Regions from separate parts of the Bradyrhizobium sp. SZCCHNR3119 genome, predicted to be linked through region 1. Evidence: riboswitches for the same ligand, from Rfam matches in the RefSeq annotation. Region 1 holds a riboswitch; the other holds the start of a gene.
What was found. A riboswitch is a leader RNA that binds a small molecule or an ion and turns the genes downstream of it on or off. The one in region 1 is predicted to bind S-adenosylmethionine.
Positions count from the first base shown of each region.

Region 1 (3,205 bases):
TGGCGTCTCGTCACCGAGTTCAGGGCCATCCGCCGCAGCCGAACGTGAGCGCGCGCCCGACGTCGCCTACGGCCGGAAATGCTTCGACAGCTTCAGGCCCTGTGCCTGGTAGTTGGAGCCGATGCGCTGGCCATACAGCGCATCGGGCCGCGCCAGCATCCTTTCATAGACCAGGCGCCCGACGATCTGGCCATGCTCGAGGATGAACGGCACCTCGCGCGAACGCACTTCCAGCACCGCGCGGGAGCCCTGCCCGCCAGCACCGGCATAGCCGAAGCCCGGATCGAAGAAACCGGCATAGTGGACACGGAATTCGCCGACCAGCGGATCGAACGGCACCATCTCCGCGGCATAGTCCGGCGGGACCTGGACAGCTTCTTTCGAAGCGAGAATGTAGAATTCGCCGGGATCGAGAATGAGGCTGCCGTCGGGGCGCGCCTTGATCGGCTCCCAGAATTCCTCCACCGCATAACCGCCGCGGCGATCGACATCGACGACGCCCGTGTGGCGCTTGGCACGATAGCCGACAAAACCGCCCGCGTTCTCGCCGGACAGATCGACCGACAGCGCCACGCCGCCGGCCAGATCGGCATCATCGCGATCGACCAGCCGCTCGGCCTGATGCAGCGCATTCAGCTCATCGGCTGACAGCACCGCGTCACGATAGCGGAAGCGGACCTGCGACAGCCGCGAACCTTCGCGCAACAGAACCGGAAATGTCTTCGGACTGATCTCCGCATAAAGCGGTCCGTGATAGCCGGCGCCGATCATGTCGAAGCGGCGGGTGCCGTCGGCGATCACGCGCGTGAACACATCGAGACGGCCGGTAGAACTCTTCGGATTGGCCGCGGCGACGATGTCCTTGGGCAGCGCGAGGCTTTCCAACAGCGGCACGATGTAGACGCAATTGGTCTCGAGCACCGCGCCATCGGCAAGCGAGAATTCGTGCAGCTTCAGTTCGTCGATCCGTTCTGCCACGGTCGCGCCGGGCCCGGGCAGGAAGCTCGCGCGGACGCGGTAAGCGATGTCGCCCAACCTCAAATCGAGGCTGGCCGGCTGGATCTGGCTCTCGACGAAATCATATTCGGGGATGATCAGGCCGGCGTCCGCCATCTGCGCGATCAAGCGATCGGGCAGGATGCCATTGGCATCGGCGGCGAGCGAAAGCGGCAAAACCTGGTCCCTCGTGACTGGCTGGAATATCAGCCCTGCCCCTAAAACATAGGGGTTCTTACGCGTTATCCGATGGCCGGCTTGACGAAAAGGCCGGAGGCGACTAAGAGCACGACTTATCCCGTGGTGATTTGAGCCGGCCGGCTTGCAGCCACGTTAAACAAGTCGCTAAACAGGCCGGGGACCCATGTGATCCCGGCCGTGAGGAGAGCTCTCCCAGGCCGGTTTTTTGTGACCATTTTCCTGATGGTCATGATGGAGGTCATATGTCCAAATCTGCCGCCACCCCCTCGTTGACCCAATACCGCCCCGAGACCCGACTGGTGCATTCCGGCACGCTGCGGTCGGAATTCGGCGAGACTGCCGAGGCGCTGTTCCTCACCCAGGGCTTCGTTTACGCCAGCGCGGAGGAATGCGAGGCCCGGTTCAAGGGCGAGGATCCCGGCTTCATCTATTCGCGCTTCTCCAACCCGACCACGGCAATGTTCGAGCGCCGCATGGCCGAACTCGAGGGCGCCGAGACCGCCCGCTCCGCGGCCACGGGCATGGCGGCGGTGACCACCGCGATCCTGGCGCCGTTGCGCGCCGGCGACCATGTCGTCGCCTCGAAGGCGATGTTCGGCTCCTGCCGTTACGTGGTCGAGGACCTGCTGCCGCGCTACGGCATCGAATCCACCCTGGTCGACGGCCTCGATCTCGACCAGTGGCAGCGCGCGGTCAGGCCGAATACCAAGAGCTTCTTCCTGGAAAGCCCGACCAACCCGACGCTCGACGTGCTCGACATCGGTGCAATCGCCGAGATCGCGCATGCTCATGGCGCGCGGCTGATCGTCGACAACGTATTCGCCACGCCGATCTGGCAGAGCCCGCTGGCGCTCGGCGCCGACGTCGTGGTCTATTCCGCAACCAAGCACATCGACGGCCAGGGCCGCTGTCTCGGCGGCGTCATCCTGTCGTCGGAGGCCTTCATCGCCGAGCACATCCACAATTTCATGCGCCAGACCGGCCCGTCGATATCGCCGTTCAACGCCTGGGTGCTGCTGAAGGGCCTGGAGACGCTCGCGGTGCGCGTCCGCGCCCAGACCGAGACTGCGGCGAAGATCGCCGATGTCCTTGCGAGCCACCCGAAGATCTCGCGGCTGGTCTATCCCGGCCGCGACGATCATCCGCAGGCCGCCACCGTGAAGAAGCAGATGCGCGCCGGCTCCACGCTGGTGGGCTTCGAGGTCAAGGGCGGCAAGGCCGCGGCCTTCCGCGTGCTCAACGCGCTCAAGCTCGCCAAGATCTCCAACAATCTCGGCGATGCCAAGACGCTGGTCACCCATCCCGCCACCACCACCCATCAGCGGCTGACGCCGGAGGCCCGCGCCGAGCTCGGCATCAGCGAAGGCTTCATCCGCTTCTCCACCGGGCTCGAACATGTCGACGACCTGATCGCCGATCTGGATGCGGCGCTGGCGAAAGCGTGATCGCGAAGGGCGAGTAGGGAGTAGTAAGAAACCCCTATTCGCTGCTTGCCCTGTCGATCGAGATCCCGGGCCCGCGCGCGGACGTGCGCCCCGGGATGACGCCTGACGGCGTCACATCGGCCGATAGGTCAGGACGTCCGCCGGCAGGTTAACGCCGAGCTTGACCTGTCCGACCGACTTGATGATGTCGTCGCCGAGCAACTGCGCGAAACAGGCATAGCCCCAATCGTTCATATGCAGGCCGTCGGCGATGACGAAATCGTTGATCGGGATCGATTGCTGCTCGTGCCAATCGCGCATCACCTCGAAACGGGGAAAGATGCCGACGTGATGCAGCTCGGCGACATGGCTGAGCAGCTTGATCATCTTGTTGGCCCGCTCGGGACGTTCGATCACGCGCGGCGAATATTGCAGGTCGACCAGCACGATGTCGGCGCTCGCGGCCTGGATCTTCGCCACACCGTCGTCGACGAGCTTGGCCGTATCGGCGGGATCGAGATCGCGCAGCACCGCGTTGGTGCCGACCTGCCAGATCACGAGATCCGGATGCCGGTCGATAACCG
Region 1 covers NZ_JAUEUV010000001.1:2,062,946-2,066,150, forward strand. The annotation lists gene QX034_RS09770 (hypothetical protein) at 1-48, shown strand, start outside; gene QX034_RS09775 (2'-deoxycytidine 5'-triphosphate deaminase) at 67-1,173, opposite strand; SAM riboswitch at 1,287-1,366, shown strand; gene QX034_RS09780 (O-succinylhomoserine sulfhydrylase) at 1,440-2,642, shown strand; gene QX034_RS09785 (SGNH/GDSL hydrolase family protein) at 2,754-3,205, opposite strand, start outside.

Region 2 (3,205 bases), 3.0 Mb from region 1:
ACAGGCCACATCCGGTACGGGTAGCCATCGACGGCCGAACTGCATCGGGTAAGACAACTGTCGCCAACGAAATGGCTCATGAACTCGACCGTATCGGCCGAGCGACCATTCGCACCTCTATCGATGGCTTTCATCGACCGAAGCGCGAACGTTACGCGCGTGGTCGCCATTCGGCCGAAGGTTACTATTTTGACGCCCGGGACCTCGATGCCGTGCGGCGGTTACTCCTCGAGCCGCTGGGTCCCGGAGGAAGCCTAATCTATAGCACCGCTTCCTTCGACCTCGATAAGGACGAGCCTATCGTTGCGCCCACCCACAGGGCGAATCAACGCGACATCTTGATCGTCGATGGGACATTCTTGCAGCGATCAGAACTGCGAGATGCTTGGGAAGTCGTCATATTTGTTGACGTCGATGTAAAGACAGCTGGCGAAAGGGGGACGTTGCGCGACGCCAACCAACTCGGTGGCCGTGAAGCGGCGGAGGCTCTGTACCGGGATCGGTACGCGCCGGCGTTCGAGATTTATGAGCGGCTAAGTCAACCCATCCAAAATGCCAACATTGTGCTGGACAATAGAGAATTCGAGACTGCGACGGTGCGCATCAACCGCCCCGTCTGACCTCAAGTACGATCGGCCGCGCGCTGGGCCGTAGTGTGCCAGAAGCGGACGTCTGTCTGACCACCATGAACGACTCACTTGCGTCGCCAGGATTCGACTAAGGCAGCGAGCTTGGCGTCCGACGTCTCGTCGCCCTGAGCTAAATCTGCTTCGTAGCCAAACCAATAATCGCCGACCAGCGTGCTGGTGGGTGCAGAACCTGCCGTTGTCCAGTCGGCATGCCACGAGCCGTGTCGGCTCTCCCATCGCATTCAGGCGCACGAAATAATGCTGGATCCGCGTAGGCGCGCCGGGCTGCAGCTGATAGCTCAGATCAAACGATCGATACCCGTCGTGATCGGGACCGGGAGTCATCTCCGACCGGTATTTGCGCCATGAACCCAGGGTCGGATCGGCAACGTCCTTATCACCTGGAAGAATCCGGACCTGTTGAATCCAACTACAATCGATGTCGGTGCGCCCCCCGAGATTGGACAGGCAGAGATCGACGGTGAAGCCGATCTCGCCGGGAGGGTCGCGGGGAGGACGGCCGGGGCCGGCATCCGCATATTTCCAGGGTACCAGGAACACCTCCGAGCCGATATGCCGCTCGTAATAATCAGGTCCCGGTTCGACGCGGGCACGGGCAATCTGGTTGCCGGCAATGGTCGCGGTCCAGATCAGAATGACCAGCAAGGACGCGGTGGCGCGAAACCCCAAGGTGAAGGCAACCGAAGACAGCACCGCGGCAAGGCCGGCAGCGGCCATGATTAGTTTCGATGCGTTGAGATCATACGCATCCAGTGTCGCGTGCGGATGCGCAGGGAAGTAGAACTTGTCGAAGCCCGCCGCCGCGCCGACAACAAAGCAGACCGGGATCGCCACCACAAGCAGGACCCAGGCGGCGACAACAAACGTCTTGGCGTGGCTCCGGAATAGTTTCACGATTCACCAAATAACCAAAGCTTCCTGACTGGCATCTTAGCAAGAATATGATGCACTGCTATTTCTTGTCGAGCACTCATGCGCGACACACTTCCGCTTCAAGCCAAAGGCGGCCGTGGCCGGCAGGCGGATGGCACAGCCGGTCTACCCCCAGCTTCGGAAATACCCCCTCCGTTCCGGGACTTACGTTTCGGGCCAGGAGCGGCCACTCGTTGTTTCTCAAACTGGCGGCGTGCTTGCCAAGCTCGATAGTGCCCGCTATCGTCAACTCCAACATCAAGAGTTGGGCCGACGCCCAGCGCCAACCTGCTCCCGAGCAAGGTGGCTTTCTTCCTTCGGAAGAAGATGTGGCCGGTCCGGCAACTAAACGGGACAAGCCACCACGGCGTCATGCGCTCCTCTCTTCGAAGAAGAGGGACGAGAATGACTGTCGATCGAGTCGAAATTGAGCTGGCCGATGCAAGGTCCCCGGACCTGATCAACCTCGTCACCGCGCTGGACGATTTCTTGAACAAGGTCAGCGGGGTGGACAGGAATCACGGCTCTCCAATTGAGCGGCTGGCGCACGACGACACGCAAATGTTCATCGCGCGGATTGCCGGACAAGCCGTCGGCTGTGCAGGGCTGCAGGTGTTTGCGGATGGCACCGGGGAGGTGAAGCGCATGTATGTCGTCACCGAGGTTCGGACGACTGGCATAGGCAGCAGGCTCCTGACGCGGGTTGTGGAAGCGGCCTTGACCGCCAAGCTGTCGGTTCTGCGGCTGGAAACCACGGAATTTCTTCCCGATGCCCAGAGGCTCTATCGGGCGAAGGGGTTCGTTCCGTGCCCGGCGTATGGCCCTTACGTTTCCAACCCGATCAATTTGTACTTCGAGAAATGGCTAACGAAATGATTCGTCGAGGGCGATGTGCCGACAAGGAATAGCATGGCGTAGGGCGGGTTGGAGCCGAAGGCGTAACCCGCCATCTAGGCGACTCGGAACGGCGGATCACGATCCGCCCGAGCCGTAATCCTGCCGGCGGCGCCGCTAGCGCTCCGCAAACTTCCGCTTTCAGCCCTTACCGGACGTCAACGTTCGACATTATCGAGGCCGGGTTTTTCAGAGCGGAGGGAAATCTCGTTCCGGAAGCTTCGTTGACCCCAAGAGTCGATAGGCCAGAAATCTGTTCATGACGACCCAGGCACGCTCTACGCCGACGCGCAATTGCGGAGTCGGGATGTGGCTCCTGTCGCCATGCCGCGGACCGATCGACAGATCCGTGATCACCTGCAGGTAATCACGGCTGAGATTCAGCGCGTCCCGCATTGGTTGCCAGCCAGCGCTGTAGTCGGCCCCAGGCGGAACGAAATAGTTTCTGATCGTTTCGACTGCGCGCTGAGCAACGACTGGACCGGTATGGAAAGTTCTAAGTCCGTCGGCCAGATCCCTCAAAGCTTGAGCAAGTGCATGATCCGTCAAAACGATGTGGTGCAGCTGGGCGACTTCCTGCTCTGTTGGGACAACTGATACGAGGCTCGCTAGCGCTTGATCTTGAGGAATAACCGGCTGCTCTGCCCCACCATCGATGCTCACCTTCTCTAGAATCGCCTGAAAGCCAACTCCCGTGCAGAAGGCGTGAAAATTGATCGTGGCGCTGACTAGATCCGACGCGCGCGCAT
Region 2 covers NZ_JAUEUV010000001.1:5,034,546-5,037,750, reverse strand. The annotation lists gene QX034_RS23190 (uridylate kinase) at 1-620, shown strand, start outside; gene QX034_RS23185 (hypothetical protein) at 534-1,544, opposite strand; SAM-I-IV-variant riboswitch at 1,813-1,921, shown strand; gene QX034_RS23180 (GNAT family N-acetyltransferase) at 1,968-2,438, shown strand; gene QX034_RS23175 (hypothetical protein) at 2,646-3,205, opposite strand, start outside.
Region 2: another riboswitch for S-adenosylmethionine. It lies ahead of QX034_RS23180 (GNAT family N-acetyltransferase); the one in region 1 lies ahead of QX034_RS09780 (O-succinylhomoserine sulfhydrylase).